3 regions of the Ruegeria sp. BHSC029 genome follow, and region 3 is predicted to be linked to each of the others. Evidence: riboswitches for the same ligand, from Rfam matches in the RefSeq annotation. Region 3 holds a riboswitch; each other region holds the start of a gene.
What was found. Region 3 has a riboswitch for cobalamin ahead of AC2FML_RS05620 (DUF1636 family protein). Riboswitches for the same ligand answer to the same signal wherever they lie in the genome.
Positions count from the first base shown of each region.

Region 1: another riboswitch for cobalamin. It lies ahead of AC2FML_RS12810 (hypothetical protein); the one in region 3 lies ahead of AC2FML_RS05620 (DUF1636 family protein).
Region 2: another riboswitch for cobalamin. It lies ahead of AC2FML_RS16315 (DUF1636 family protein); the one in region 3 lies ahead of AC2FML_RS05620 (DUF1636 family protein).

Region 1 covers NZ_JBXWRU010000004.1:551,283-556,489, reverse strand. Annotated here, with positions in the region: gene AC2FML_RS12830 (5'-nucleotidase C-terminal domain-containing protein) at 1-658, shown strand, start outside; RNA gene ffs (signal recognition particle sRNA small type) at 698-796, shown strand; gene AC2FML_RS12820 (alpha/beta hydrolase family protein) at 878-1,735, opposite strand; gene AC2FML_RS12815 (TetR/AcrR family transcriptional regulator) at 1,859-2,392, shown strand; cobalamin riboswitch at 2,421-2,638, shown strand; gene AC2FML_RS12810 (hypothetical protein) at 2,725-3,132, shown strand; gene AC2FML_RS12805 (protein-tyrosine phosphatase family protein) at 3,136-3,639, opposite strand; gene AC2FML_RS12800 (DNA polymerase III subunit gamma/tau) at 3,795-5,207, shown strand, end outside.
Region 2 covers NZ_JBXWRU010000006.1:268,054-273,260, forward strand. Annotated here, with positions in the region: gene AC2FML_RS16300 (FecCD family ABC transporter permease) at 1-172, opposite strand, end outside; gene AC2FML_RS16305 (ABC transporter substrate-binding protein) at 173-1,126, opposite strand; gene AC2FML_RS16310 (ABC transporter ATP-binding protein) at 1,123-1,929, opposite strand; gene AC2FML_RS16315 (DUF1636 family protein) at 1,926-2,324, opposite strand; cobalamin riboswitch at 2,428-2,635, opposite strand; gene AC2FML_RS16320 (hypothetical protein) at 3,281-3,580, shown strand; gene AC2FML_RS16325 (hypothetical protein) at 3,881-4,243, shown strand; gene AC2FML_RS16330 (hypothetical protein) at 4,299-4,913, shown strand; gene AC2FML_RS16335 (hypothetical protein) at 4,967-5,207, shown strand, end outside.
Region 3 covers NZ_JBXWRU010000002.1:385,141-390,347, forward strand. Annotated here, with positions in the region: gene AC2FML_RS05600 (protein-L-isoaspartate O-methyltransferase family protein) at 1-395, opposite strand, end outside; tRNA gene AC2FML_RS05605 (tRNA-Cys) at 623-696, shown strand; gene AC2FML_RS05610 (NAD(P)-dependent oxidoreductase) at 917-1,873, opposite strand; gene AC2FML_RS05615 (LysR family transcriptional regulator) at 1,982-2,857, shown strand; cobalamin riboswitch at 2,930-3,134, shown strand; gene AC2FML_RS05620 (DUF1636 family protein) at 3,217-3,600, shown strand; gene cobW (cobalamin biosynthesis protein CobW) at 3,603-4,658, shown strand; gene cobN (cobaltochelatase subunit CobN) at 4,665-5,207, shown strand, end outside.

The DNA of each region.
Region 1 (5,207 bases), on a different contig from region 3:
ACGGCATTACACCGAAGTCCCGGCTGGCGATGTCACCGTAAGGCATGTCTCGGACTTGCATGTGTTTCCAAACCAACTGGCCGCCATGCTGCTGGATGGCCGCCAGATCGCCGAGTGGCTGGAGATGTCGGCTGCCCAGTTTTCTCAACTTGGCAACAGCGACGAGCAGGTTCTGATCGACCCCGAGGGCACCGGGCACAATTTCGACGTGCTGCATGGGGTGACCTACAGGTTCGATCTGACCCAGCCCGCGCGATATGATTTAGGCGGCCAGTTGATCGACACGTCCCATTCCCGCCTGCGCGATCTTGCCTTTCAGGGCCGCCCCGTCGATCCGGATGAACAATTCGTCGTTGCATCAAACAGCTACCGAGCCAATGGCGGCGGCAACTTTCCCGTCCCAGACCCGGCCCGGCTGATCCCGGTGCCGCCGCTGAGCCTCCAGGGAATCTTGCGCGACTACCTGGCGGGACGATTGGGTCCGGATCCGGTGGAAAACACCGCCCAAAGCTTTTCCTTTGTTCCGCAGGCGGGCCGGTCCGTGATTCTGAAGACCGGGCCACGCGCTGCAAACTACCTGCACGAGCTCGACCACTTTGCAGCCACCACCGACGGGCAAGACGCGCGCGGGTTTCTTAGTGTACGCCTGTCTTTGTGACGGGTTGCCAAGCGGGTGCGTGATGCCTATATCGTCGGTCGAGAGGTTGGCGCGGGCAAGCGCCTCGCCAACCTGGTCAGGTCCGGAAGGAAGCAGCCACAACGAGCCCCGCTTGGGTCGATGTCCAACCTCTCACTTGACGCCGCGCCACGTATTCGGCCCGGTCAATCCAACCTCTGTATTTCGTCGTTGTTCCTGAAAACCGCGCTTGCGGGCGGGTCAGGCGATCAATCGCGGCCAAACGGCACTGCTGCGCCGGGCGAAGGCGCCGATATGACCGATTTCGGACAGTCCGAAATCCCTCGGCTCCAACAAATGCCGACGGGCGGTCGGACCATAGAGTTCAGCCAGCCGCCAGACGGCGGGCGGTGGCACAGTCTGGTCATCCTCGAACGCAATGATATCCGCCGTGGCGTTCGCCCGACTCCAATCCGCTTGGGGAAGCGTGTCTCCCAATTCGGGCAGATAGCTGGTGGGCGATGTACACCACTTGCGCCATTGCCAATAGACGCCCGCCGGCAAATCGGCTCCGAATCCCAGAAGTTTCCCCGGCAGGTACCCCAGAAGACGCACCAGAGGTGGCACGTGGCCATACCAGAACAGAGTCGCCAAGCCCTTGTAGGGCCACGGGTGATCGGCCACCGTCACCAAACCTGCGCACACACAGATCATCCGGTCGATCTGTTCGATTTCCGGTTGCAGCGGACCCAGCATTCCACCGACCGAATGCCCGATCACCCACAGTTTTGCCTGCGGGTATCGACGGCGCATCTCGGCACGCGCTGCGGGCATGTCGATCAGCGCCCAGTCCGCCATCGTGGCCTTCGAGTCTTTCAGCCGCCCGGTCAGCGAATGCTCGAAATCCCGGTAATCATATGTCAGGCAAGCCATACCGCGCTCGGCGGCCAGCCAGCGAGCAAAGTGCTGATAGTAGTCACGTGGCACTCCTGTTGCGCCGTTCAGCACAACAACGGTTTGCGGCTCGACCGCCGGAGTGTAAAGCCGCGCCGCCAGCTGGGTCTGGCCCGACGGAAACTTAAAGTCTTCCACGTCAACCGCGTGCTGCGAATCCAACATCTTTGCCTCCAAACACTCTGGACCGATCGGTCTAATACTTTGTGTCTGGACCAATTGGTCTAGGCCTGTCAATATTTGGCCTGCATGACCCAACGTCCACCAAACACCAAAGATCGCCTGATCGTGACTGCCGCCCGACTGTTCCAGCGCTCGGGCTATAACGGTGTCGGTCTGGCGGAATTGCTGGCCGAAGCGCAAGCCCCCAAGGGTTCGCTTTATCACCATTTTCCAAAGGGCAAGCCGGATCTGGCCCTGGCGGCGGCCAGTTGGGCCTCGGACGGGATGTTGAGCATGATCGCTGCGGCATTCGACGACGCCGCGGATTTTCGCGACGGGGTCACCACCCTGTGCCACAAGATCGCGAAGCTGTTCGACACCTCGGCCCAATGGGAGACCTGCCCGATCGCCGCCACCCTGTTCGAAAGCCCCGACAACCGCGCGTTTCGGGAACATGCAGACCGTCTGTATGAAAGCTGGATCATCGAAGTTCGAAACCACGCCGCGCGGTTCGGAGTTTCCGACCCTGAAAATGCTGCGGACACCCTGTTCATCGTGATGCAAGGCGGCTGGCAATTGGCCCGTGCCCGCAGGGATTCGAATGTGCTGCGCAGACTGCCTGATCTGCTCCCTTGGGACTCACTCCGGCAACCGGGCTGAAACCGTCTTGACTCGATCCCGGATACACCGCTAGCGATGAGGGGATGGTTCCCGTGCCGTTTCGGTCCGGGATGAAAAGGGAACACGGTGCGGTCCAACCCGGAACTCCGGAGCGGACCAAGGCCGCGACTGCCCCCGCAACTGTAGGCGGAGAGCGATGCCTAAATACCACTGACCGCAAGGTTGGGAAGGTCGGCAAAGCAAAGACCCGCAAGTCAGGAGACCTGCCATCAAACGTGAAACCGAAACTCGGACGGGGTGTCCGGGCAGGGTCTGGCCTTGAAACCGGCGTCTGTCCAAATCCACCTCGCCCAGCGCGCGGAGGGCGCAACATGATTTGGAAGACCGATACCCATGAATTCGCGGCAACCATCTGCCAGCGCACCGGAAAGACCTGCCCGGCATTGGCGCGCATGGCACGGGCCATCGCGCAGGCAATGGCGACGGCGCAGGCGGCTACATCCCCCGACTTCCAAGTGGAAGGCAGTAGCGAACTGGCCCATTGCGAACATGGCTGCACGGCGCGGTTCGATGCACGTCCCGAACGGATCCGCGTGTATTGCGGAGCGGCCGCCGACACCCCGTCCGACTGCCTTGATACCTACGCCGACATGCTGTTTGACGACCAGAGCGACGCCCTGCCTGCGCAGGTCATCAGTGATCGACCCTGTGCGATGCTGCAGGCCACGGCGATCATGCCCGTGGTCAGGGCCGAGCGCGAGTTCCGCGCAACCGCCTGAATGTCAGGTCGCCAGTGCCTCGCGCGCTGGGGCGACGGCCCAGTCCATCTGAGCATCAGTCTCAACCGCGCAGGGGCGTACGGCCCGCAGGCGTTTCAGGGCCTGTTCCGGCTGCTCGCCGCTCTCGATCATCAAGCGCAGAACAACCATGCCAGACCGCCCACAACCGCCCCGGCAGTGGACCAGTACCCGCCCGCCGCCCGACAGCGCATGGCGGGCGGCGGCGCTGACTTCGGGCCATCGGCCGGATATCTCGGTCGACGGCGCCGAGAAGTCGGCGACCGGAAGATGCGCCCACCGACAGGCGCGCCGATGAATGTCACAGCCCAATTCGCCCGCACCCACAGAAACCAGTTCGGCAAGGGTTGTCATCGAAATCACCAGCCCCGGCGCCCAGGCTGAAATCAGGTCCAGATCTCCCTCATAGTCGCCGCCACCGCCGGGAACCGAGGTAAGGGCCAGCGTACCGCCGCCCACCTGCAATGCATGAACCACAAGATTTGTCATCAGACGTTCCCCCCGAAACTGGCTGATTGAAATTGATCCGCGCAGTATGCCTCACACCGCGCGCTCGCCAAAGCGAAAAACCTGCACCGGTGCTGTGGACGCGGGGCACCTGGAACTCTACCCTGCATCGTCAGTACGAATCCGTCAGAGCAGACATGACCACACAGTCCAGCCCCGCCTATCAGGTTCTCGCCCGAAAATACCGCCCGGAAACCTTTGCCGACCTGGTCGGTCAGGATGCCATGGTGCGCACGCTGAAAAACGCGTTCGAGGCGGACCGGATCGCGCAGGCCTTCATCATGACCGGCATCCGCGGCACCGGCAAGACGACCACGGCCCGGATCATCGCCAAGGGCATGAACTGCATCGGACCCGACGGCAATGGCGGCCCAACGACCGAACCCTGCGGCCAGTGCGAGCATTGCGTGGCCATCATGGAAGGTCGCCATGTGGACGTGCTGGAAATGGACGCCGCCAGCCGCACCGGCGTGAACGACATCCGAGAGATCATCGACAGCGTGCGCTATCGCGCCGCCAGCGCGCGGTACAAGATCTACATCATCGACGAAGTCCACATGCTGTCGACCAGCGCCTTCAACGCGCTGTTGAAAACGCTGGAGGAACCGCCCGAGCATGTGAAATTCATCTTCGCCACGACCGAGATCCGCAAGGTTCCGGTCACCGTGCTGTCGCGCTGCCAACGGTTCGACCTGCGCCGGATCGAGCCCGAAGTGATGATCGGCCTGCTGCGCAAGATCGCCACCGCCGAGGGCGCGGAAATCTCGGATGACGCGCTGGCACTGATCACCCGCGCCGCCGAAGGCTCAGCCCGGGATGCGACCTCGCTGCTGGATCAGGCAATCAGCCATGGTGCCGGCGAAACCACCGCCGACCAGGTGCGCGCGATGCTGGGACTGGCCGACCGGGGCCGCGTGCTGGACCTGATGGACATGATCCTGCGCGGCGATGCGGCCGGGGCCCTGACCGAACTGGGCGCGCAATATGCCGAGGGCGCCGACCCGCTGGCGGTGTTGCGCGATCTGGCCGAAATCACGCATTGGGTCTCGGTGGTGAAGATCACCCCCGACGCAGCCGAAGATCCCACCGTCTCGCCCGATGAACGCACCCGCGGCCAGCAGATGGCCGAGGCGCTGCCGATGCGGGCGCTGACCCGGATGTGGCAGATGCTGCTGAAGGCACTAGAGGAAGTCTCGGCCGCCCCCAACGCCATGATGGCCGCGGAAATGGCGGTGATCCGCCTGACCCATGTGGCCGATCTGCCCAGCCCGGAAGAGTTGATCAAACGCCTTCAGGACAGCCCTCCGCCGCCCGTCGGCGGGCCGGGGGGCGGCGTTCCGGTTGCCGGCAACACCGCCCCGCCCGTGACCGCGACGGCCTCGGCCCATGCGCCCACCCCGCGCGGTGTGGGCGGCGCGCCCACGGCGGCGTTGGCCCAAGACGTGCAGACCGCGCTGGCGCGTTATCCAACGTTTGAGCATGTGGTCGAGCTGATCCGCTCCAACCGTGACGTGAAGCTGCTGGTCGAGGTCGAGAACGGCGTCCGCCTC
Region 2 (5,207 bases), on a different contig from region 3:
GCTCGTCCGAGGATAGGCCGGCTTCGTGCAGCAACACTCCCCAGACGGTCTTGGTGGGCACCGAAATGGCCCCCACCGAGATCGCAAAGGACAAGGACACGACCAACACGACCAGCCCCACCAGCATCGCTGCCCAGAGCGGAAGTACCCGGCGCGCCTGCACTACGCGCATTTAGTTGCCGACCGAGGCAGCCGGGCCCCAAAAGCCATGGGCGAGCTTCCGAACCGCCTTTATGTTGCGCGGTCCGGGTGTGGCCTCGACATATTCCAGGACCACGAAACGATCGTTCTTGACCGCGTCCAGATCTGCAAATGCAGGATTATTGACCATGAAGTCCCGCTTCTGCTCGGCGGCGACGTCGCCATAATTGACGATCACAATGACTTCGGGGTTGCGATCGACGACTTCCTCCCAGGTGACGGTCGCCCAGCTTTTCTCGAAATCATCCATGATGTTGACGCCGCCTGCGGCCTCGATCAGAGCGGTCGGCATGGCATAGCGGCCGGCAGTGAACGGCGTATCCTCGCCGCTGTCATAGACAAAGACACGCAGCGGCTCGTCCGAAGGATTCAGGCTGAATGTGATCTCAGCAAGTTCGGCCTTATATCCCTGGACCAGCTTTTGCGCCCTGTCTTCGACACCGAAGATACGACCGAGGTTCAGAAGATCGTTGTACATGTCGCTCATGCTGGCTTTGGGCTTGTCGCCGATATGGATGCAGCTTTCAGTCAGTTCGTAGACTTTGATCCCGAAAGGTTCGAGCGTCTCTGGCGTCACCTCGCCACCCACTTTCATCCCGTAGTTCCAGCCCGCGAAATAGAAATCGGCATCTGCGCCGACCAGCACCTCTTTGCTGGGATACTTGGCCGACAGCTCGGGCAGCTGCTGCACTCCGGCGCGCATGTCCTCGTCCAACGTCTTCCAGCCGGAAATGCCGGTATATCCCACCATTCGGTCGGCCAGGCCCAGCACCAGCATCATTTCCGTCAGGTTCACGTCGTTCGAGATCGCCGCCTTGGGCGGTTCGTCAAAGGTGACGGTTCGATTGCAACTTTGCACGGTGGTTTCCGCGATCGCGGTATTGGCGGCCAAAGCCAAGCCCAGGACTAGGGTGGTCGGTTTCATTCCAAGCTTCCTTCTGGTTGGGGATTGGGGAGTTGATAGGTCAGGTGAGGTTTGTGACTGAGGCTGAGTTGCTCTTGCCGGGCGGTGACATCGAACGTGTCAGAGACCAGCCTGTCACTCAGCACTGTCTGGGTTGGGCCAAAGCCGCAGGGTCGACCGTTCTTCAGAATCAGAACACGGTCGCAGACATCGGCGGCCAGGTTCAGATCGTGCAGCGAGGTGACGATCGTCAGGTCGAGGTCCCGGATCAGCCGCAACACCTCTAGCTGGTTGCGGATGTCCAGGTGGTTGGTAGGCTCGTCCAGCACAAGAATCCGGGGCTCTTGGGCAAGGGCGCGGGCGACCATCACACGCTGACGCTCGCCGCCGGACAGAGTGGCCAGCCCACGGTCGGCAAACCCGTGCAGATCCATTCGGTGAAGCGCGGACTCGATGATCTGGTGGTCACGACTGCCGGGCGTGGACAGGCCTAACCGGTGCGGCACACGTCCCAACGCCACGATGTCGCGCACGGTCAGCGCGAAATCCGAGGGCTGCTCCTGCAGCACGGCGGCAACCTGACGCGCCAGCGCCCGGGGGGCCATTCTTTTGACGGACACGCCGTCCACCAGAATGTCGCCCGAGGACGGACGGTGATAGCCGTAGATCATCCGCAGAAGGGTTGTCTTGCCGGCACCGTTCGGCCCCACAACCCCCATGACCTGCCCGCGCATCAGCGCAAAACTGGTCTCGTGCAGCACCAACGGCGCTCGTTTTCGCGGCGCCCAGGTGACGGTATCCACCGACAGCAAAGGCGCGCTCATGAGGCGCAATCCGCATTTTCCGAAGACGCAGCCATCGCGGCTGGAATGCGGGCCAGCGTCGCGTGGCGAAGCCCGGCCGGGCGGTCGACCGAGCTGCACCATCCATCGCGCAACTGCTGGTACAGCCGGGCGAATTCCACCAATGCCCCGGTCTCTTCAGACGTCAGGCCGCCAAACAGGTAAGATGCCTTGCCCGGCGCGTGATAGGCGACGGTACAGGGTCGGGTGCACCCGGCCATGCAGGCCGCACCGGAAACGTCAAAACCTGCCAAACCGTCGTCTTCGGCCAGCGCGGCGCGCAATCGTCCGATCAGGTCAGGCCCGGGGCGTACGGCTGCGCCCTTGGGTCGGCAAGATAGGCAAACCGTGATGTGATGTGTTGATTGTCGGCTCACTTCGCCCTCCGCGAAATCGCGGGACGGAAAGGGAACCAGTCATGTCAGCGGCGCAAGCCGAAAATGCCATCTTGGCCTCCTTCCGGGACACCCCGCCCGGGTTGAGTTGCGTTTGATGATGGCAGGTCTCCTGACTCGCGATGTATGGCTTGCCCCGCCTTCCCAGACCTATCGGCCCAGTGGCATCCGGGGGTCGCACACCGCCTACAGTTGCGGGGGCAGTCACGGAATTGGCGTCAGAACGGCGCCGCACCGTATTCCCTTTTACCCGACCGCCGAAACGATCGGGAACCATCAGCGCAAATCTCATCCATGAGTCGGGTTGCACTGTCAACGACGTTCTGGGCGGGTGCGTAATGGAGGTATCCAGGCGACCCTTCGGCACCACCTGAGCGACAGACCGGGCCGAGAATCACGTCGTTTTGACCAACTGGATTAAGATAGCTCGGAAGGTCCCGAAACACGGCGGCGCAAGCGGGCCGACTGCCAAGCCTCCGTGAGCGGCCTCGCCTTTTCCCTTTGAATGCAGAAGCCTATCGTTGGAAAGCGTACAAAATTTACGCGCGGAAAAATCATTGATTTATCCTGTGATTGATTCAAACATACGAACTCGACACAACTTTAGCTTTACCTCCGTTGTTGTCGCTGTCGCCCGTTTCGTCGGGCCCTTCCGACTGCTGGAGTGAGTGCTGGCGGTCGGAAGGCATTTTACGAAGATCAGCGTTGGGAGGACGCAGTGCCGGGATTAAATTTACGAACCCTTCCGCGAAAGTTCGCACCGGTTTTTACCCATAATGTCATAACATCAGCACGCTTTGTTCACGGTCCCGGGGATCGGCAGAATATCTGTCTGCCAGCCATGTCATTGGCCGCAAAATCGGGGACCGCTTAGACGTGAGCGCGCAAAATAAGACCACCTATTCCAAAAGTATCAACAAATCTGTGAGGAGAAGAAAATGATTAACAAAGTCACGATGATTTCAGGCGCGACGTGTTTCGCACTGCTAGCGGCCTGCGACGACACCAGCACGTCTAGCGCACCTGCCGAACTGACACCCGCCCAACAGGCGTGTCTGCGAGACGTGGCCAAAACAACCAACAATTCGCAAGTGGTCGTGCTCTCATCCGCGTTCAGCGAGGCTGGAACACAAGTCACCGTTGGGGTTGGAGAGGATCGGGCTCCGTGGAATTGTATTGCCTACAGTGATGGCGCGACAGCTGGTATCGAGTTCCTGGGCGACGAAGGCGCGTTGTGACCCGTTTGATGCGTAGCCGAAATCGGCTGCGCAGCACTGGCTTGATACGCAGAGGTCCGGCTTGGTCTGCAGAATAACCATCATCGCGTTCGCGACCCTTTACCTGTTGGCGTTGTTTGCGTTTGTGACGGGCACGTTTGGCTGGTTTGGACAGGAGCGAGACCCATTGTCTGGCGTGTTTCTTTTGCCGCTGGGTCTGCCTTGGGTCCTTGCGGTGGACCTTTTCTCAGAGTCCGCCAAACCGTGGCTCGCGGCGATAGCACCGGTGCTCAACGTGTTGGCACTGGTTTTGATATGCAGATGGGCACGCGGTTTGCGCCAGGAATGAAGGCGGAACTCTTTCCCGCCAAATGGGAGGAAAACATGGGAAAAGTGATCTTGGGGCTTGTGATCGGGCTCATCCTCGGCGTGGTTGGAGCGATGACCTTGGGCGGCGGGGCCGCGATGGGTGTCGGCGTTGCGACAGGCTTGTCCGCCGGTGTGTGCACCACATTGAAGGGAGCTCAGGCCGAGAACCTGATCACCGCCGAGCAAGCAGATCAGATCCTCAATCGCGTGAACTCCGAGATGGCATCATTGCAAGGAATTGAAACGACGGACGAGATCGTCGGCAGCGCACAGGCATGCGATGAATTTCTGGCAAAGCTGCGGGAAGCGAAGTGAGGTTTCTGCTCACCGGAAACACAACATTTACGATAGACCGACAGAGGACCTGCTTATGAAACGCAGTTTTTGGAATCTTTTCACACCCGCACTTGCGATCAGCGGAACGGCCGCCCTGGCCATGTCAGACGCCGACGACGCGTGTATCGACCATCTGCGACAGGTCGGTGGACCGGACGGTCAATCCGGTACGATCGAAAGCTCACAGTTCTCGGAAGCCGGCACGCTCGTCATGCTGCGTGACGCCGGCGGAACACTTTGGCGCTGCATTGCGTACAAGGACGGAAGCATTGGCGAGATGTCGGTTGTCGAGGCGATGGATGATGGTGGCGGAGCCATGGACGGCGCTTCCGGGTCTACAGGTAGCCAGCGCGTCACATTCGATGCCGGATCCACCGGCGCCGAGCTCGTCGGCCTACTCGCGCCAGGGGAATCGCAGCAATACGTTCTTGGCGCGAAGAACGAACAGTTCCTTTACGTCCGCGTTGCTCCCCGAAATGGATCCTTGGACTACGTCATTCGCAACCCCGATGGGTCTGAATTGCTGGGATTGATGTCTGCGGACAAGGAGTATCGCGGACAGCTGTGGCAATCCGGCGATCATGTTGTCGAGGTCATCAACCGCGGCAGCTCTGCCGTCGACTACAACGTCATTTTTGGAATTGAGTAGGTGATCGACCTGAAACCCTGAACCGCATTTCCAAAACAACCGGGGAAAAACAGATGAAGTCCAAGACCCTAGTGGCGATCGGCGCGGTCAGTGTCTCTGAGCTTGCAGGATGCGGCGAAAGTGGCGGATCAGTGGAAGCAAGTGCACCGATTGTGGGCAGTTCCAGCGATCTGTCGTCATTTGAAGGCGCAAGAGCGGGTCAGGCTGAAATGGGCATTCAAAGTCTCGGGTTTGAACTCATCCGAAGCGAAGGGCTGACCTCGTACTGGTTCAACAAGGAGACCGGTGCTTGTG
Region 3 (5,207 bases):
ACATGAATGATCGCGTTGTCGATATCCGCCTCCATCAGGCGGGACTGCGCGTCGGCTGCGTTGGCCTCGTCATCCTCGACGCCCACCACAAGCTGCGCCATGTTCGCGGCGACGGCGGTCGAGTATCCGAACGCCGGGGCGATATCCAGAACCACCTCGTCATTCGAAATATTCAATGCATCCAGCATCTTCGCCAGAGTCCTCGGCTCCAGCAGGCAGCGCCCGTTTCCCAGGTCGATCAGGTCGCCAGCATAGGCCACTTCGCGACTGGCATCCGGCACGAAGTTCTCACGCTGGACCTTCAGCATTGAATCGATGATCGGGAATTTGGTGACATCAGAGGGCCTGATCTGAGTGTCTACCATCGTGTGGCGTCGGGCTGCGAAATCCGTCATGTGACCGCTCGTATATTTCCCATGGTTGCTCGGCTTTTGCCACATCCGATCCCGCCCGGCAACGGCCAGCCCGGCAAAAATTGCAGGCCGCGACAAAAGTTGCCACTGCGCTGACCGACCATCCAACGCCGTGGTCGGCGGAATTTTCAGCAACCCTCTGGACGTTGTTCGGGAAAGCTGCTAGAACCGCGTCTGCACCACGTCAAGTAATTGAAATTGCTTGAAAAGGCGAGTTGGCGGAGTGGTGACGCAGCGGATTGCAAATCCGTGTACACCGGTTCGATTCCGGTACTCGCCTCCAACTTTCCAGCCTCGCATTGCATCACTGTTCTCTGGTCCTGTGATTGTCGCCTGGACCAGTTTGTTGATACGAAACGCCAAAATACGCGCGGAGATGGTTAGCGCAGCCGAGCTAACCAGTAATTTCCGAGCAAGGATTTAGTCCGCGCTGGGTCACCAGCGACGCGGTCGGTACATGCGAGCCCCCCCCGGAAAGGGCGTGCCTTGCGCTGACCGTCGGCTCAAACCGTGCTTCGGCCTTGAGGAATCACCTCATACCCCGGCTCTTCCGGTTCATCGTCCTGCATCTCGGCCGGAAAACCGGGCGCGGTAATGCTCAGCCCGGTTGCATCCTCGAGCCGTCGAATGACGTTGGGCGACAGCTCGCGCGCGCCATAGCGGGCGATGGCGTCGTCGAAGATCTTAATCATCAACGGGTTCATCTCCAACGGCACGCCGGCGCGGTCGGCGACCTCCTGGAACAGGCCGATATCCTTTTTCACCAGGTCCATGGTGAAGGAAATATCGCGCGAGCCGTTCAGGATCACCTGGCTTTCGGTCTCATGCACGAAGGACGTGCCGGACGAAATCTTGATCGCCTCGTAGGTGGTGTTCAGGTCCATCCCGGCGGCCTTGGCGGTCACCAGCGCCTCGGCGCAGGTGATCAGGTTGGCAGTGGCCAGATAGTTGGTCAGCACCTTCAGAACCGAGGCCGTGCCCAGATCGCCGGTATGCAGAATGCGCCGGCCCATGGTCGTAAGGAACGGCAGGATACGCTCGAACGTGGCCCGGTCGCAGCCCGCGAAGATCGAGATATTGCCCGTGGCCGCCCGGTGGCACCCGCCCGAAACCGGGCAGTCCACCGCCGCCCCGCCGCGTTCGATCACCATGGCCCCCAGGCGTTTGACCTCGGCCTCGTCGGTGGTGGACATCTCCATCCAGATCTTGCCGCGGGTGACCTCGGGCAGCATCTGCTGCATCACCGCGTCCGAGGCAGCCGGCGACGGCAGGCAGGTGATGACCGCATCGCAATCGCGCATCATCTGGGCCGGGCTTTCACCGGCTTTTGCTCCCTTGGCGGCGAACTCCGCCACAAGATCGGGGTTCAGGTCGTGTACCGTCAGGTCGATACCGTTGCGCAGCAGCGACCCCGACAGCTTGCCCCCCACATTGCCCAAACCGATGAAACCGACCTTCATGTTCTGCCCTCCCGCAGGCGCAATTTCGTTGACACGAGTATTTCCGTTGCCCATCGACAAAAGAAACGAATAATAAGTCAATCTAAATGCAAAATATTTTGGTGCTGAATGGACCGCCTGCCCAATCCGGCCTGGCTGCGCAGCTTCGAAGCCGCCGCCCGCCATCTGAATTTCACCACCGCCGCGCAGGAACTGGGCCTGACCCAGACGGCAGTGTCGCTGCATATCCGCTCGCTCGAGGCGGACCTCGGGCAGCCGCTTTTTGCCCGCAACGCCCGACACCTGTCGCTGACCGAGCTGGGCCAGTCCTATGCGCTGACCGTGCGCCGGGCGCTGTCGGATATTGCGCTGTCCACCAACAGCTTGTTCGGCCCCGCCTCGCGGCAGGCGCTGACCATCCGGGCGGCGATATCGACGATGACCTACTGGATCGCGGCCGAGCTGCCCGCGTTCAGCGCCCAGCACCCCGAGATCCCGGTGCGGCTGGTGTCACATATCTGGAACGACTCGGCCGCGCCTGCGGATGTGGACGTGGAAATCCGGCTGGGCTATGGCGACTGGCCCGGAGTTGCGGCCGAACAGCTGTGCTCGGAACGGCTGGTGCCCGTCTGCCGGGCGCAGGACCCGGCGCCAGACCTGCAAAACGGCCCGTTGATTCACATTCTGGGGTATGAGGACAACTGGGCGCGGTACTTCGAGGCCACGGGCACCGACCTGCCCGACCGCCCCGCGCGTAATTCGGCGGATACGACCGTCACGGCGCTGCAACTGGTGATGGCCGGCGCTGGCTATGCCACCGTTCTGGAGCGGTTCGCGCGCAACGCCATCGCCCAGGGCGCGCCGATCCGGGTTGCGGGGCCGGCGATTCCCTTTGCCCAGTCGCATTATCTGATCCGCAGCGTCAGCGCGGCGCCTCCGTCCATCCCTGCCCAGTTGTTCCTGGCCTGGCTGCGCGACCGGCTGGCCGGAGATGCCGCGGATTGATCCCGGCAAGTCGCTTTTTCGATCCGACGCGAGGCACTTGGCCCCGCGCGCTTGACAACCCCCCTGCCCGTGCCGCATGTCGCTTGCGTTGGTGTCTGTGCAAGCAGATGAAAAGGGAATGCGTCAGCGGTTTTCCGTCAAACGCAGCCGCCCCCGCGACCGTGACCGGAGAGGGTGCCCAAATGCCACTGGCCGCAGGCCGGGAAGGCGGGACATCCGACAGAGCGCCGCTCTGACATCCGCAAGCCGGGAGACCTGCCAACGCCCGAAGACAAACCGGACGGGGTGTTCCGGTGTCGGGCCCATGTCCGCAACGTGGCCCGCGCATACCCCGTCCCCCGACAACCGAGTGAGGGGGGATGAGAGACGTGACCGAGACCACACCAGTTGAACTGCTGGTCTGCACCACCTGCCGACGCGGGTTGCCCATCGAGGATGACGCCCAGCGCCCCGGCACGCTGCTGCACAAGGCGCTGGCCGCCGCCGACCTACCCGAGGGCATCACCCTGAAGCCGGTCGAATGCCTGTCGAACTGCGATCAGGGCTGCTCGATCGTTCTGCGCGGCGGGCCGTCGCGCTGGACCTTCGTCTATGAGAACCTGAACGAATCCGACCATGTCGAGATCATCGTCGAAGGCGCCACCAAATATCTGGCCGCCGATGATGGCCTTGTGAAATGGCGCGACCGCCCTGAACATTTCCGCAAGAACTGCGCCGCCCGCATTCCCCCGATTGGAGCCTGAGCATGAGCACCCTCGAAAAACTTCCCGTCACCGTCATCACCGGCTTTCTCGGCTCGGGCAAGACCACGCTGATCCGCCATCTGATGCAAAACCCGCAGGGCAAGCGGCTGGCCGTGGTGGTCAACGAATTCGGCGACGTGGGCGTCGATGGCGAAATCCTGAAAAGCTGCGCGATCCCCGACTGCCCGGCGGAAAACATCATGGAACTGGCCAATGGCTGCATCTGCTGCACCGTGGCCGATGACTTCATCCCCACGATCGAGGCGCTGATGGCGCTCGACCCGCGCCCCGATCACATCCTGATCGAAACCAGCGGTCTGGCCCTGCCGAAACCGCTGCTCAAGGCGTTCGACTGGCCCGACATCCGTTCCAAGATCACCGTGGACGGCGTGATCGCTCTGGCCGATGCCGAGGCCGTGGCCGCAGGCCGCTTCGCCCCGAATGTCGCGGCGGTGGATGCCCAGCGCATGGCCGATGACTCGATCGACCACGAAACGCCCCTGTCCGAGGTGTTCGAGGATCAGATCTCGTGCGCCGACATCATCCTGCTGACCAAGCCTGACCTGGCCGGCCCCGAAGGCGTGGCCAAGGCGCGCGAGATCATCGCCGCCGAGGCGCCCCGCCCCCTGCCCGTGGTCGAAGTGGCCGAGGGTGCGGTGGACGTGCGCGTGGTGCTGGGGCTGGAGGCCGCAGCCGAAGACGACATGGACGCCCGCCCCTCGCATCACGATGGCCATGACGACCACGAACATGACGATTTCGAAAGCATTGTGGTCGAGCTGCCAGAACAGACCGACCCGGCGCAGCTGGTCGCCAATATCGAGCGTCTGGCGAACGAGCTGAACATCCTGCGGGTCAAGGGCTATGCCGCCGTTCAGGGCAAGCCGATGCGCCTGCTGGTCCAGGCGGTCGGCGCGCGGGTGCGGCACCAGTATGACCGCCCGTGGAAACCCGAGGAAGAGCGCCGCTCGCGCCTTGTGGTCATCGCCGAGCATGACGACATCGACGAGGCCGCGATCCGCGGCATCCTGACGGGCGTCACCGAGGCCGCCGAGTAAGCACCGATGCACGTCGTCTTCCGCGAAAGCCACGGGCTCGAAGAAACCGAGACCCCGACCGATCTGGGCCAGAGCCCGGCGGATCTGGTGGTGCTGTCCTTTTCGGACAGCGACCTGGGTGCTTTCGCGGCCGGCTGGCATCGCGGCGGCGGGCCCGAGGGGCGGATGCCCTCGTTGCGGCTGGCCAACCTGACGGCGCTGAAGCACCCATTGTCGGTCGATACCTATGTCGAGCAGACGCTGGAGGGTGCCAAGGGCATCCTGATCCGGCTGATCGGCGGAATGCCCTATTGGTCCTACGGGTTGCAGCAGGTGCTGGCGCTGGCGCAGGCCAAGGGCATCGCGCTGGCGGTGCTGCCCGCCGACGGGCGCGAGGATACGCGGCTGGACGACTATTCCACCCTGCCGGTCTCGACCCTGCGGCGGCTGGCGCATCTGTGCGACACCGGCGGCGAGGTGGCCGCGCAGGCGGCGCTGGCGCAGATGGCGCTGGCGGCGGGGCTCTATGCCGGGCCGGTGATGGGGGCCAAGACTCTGCCCGACTGCGGC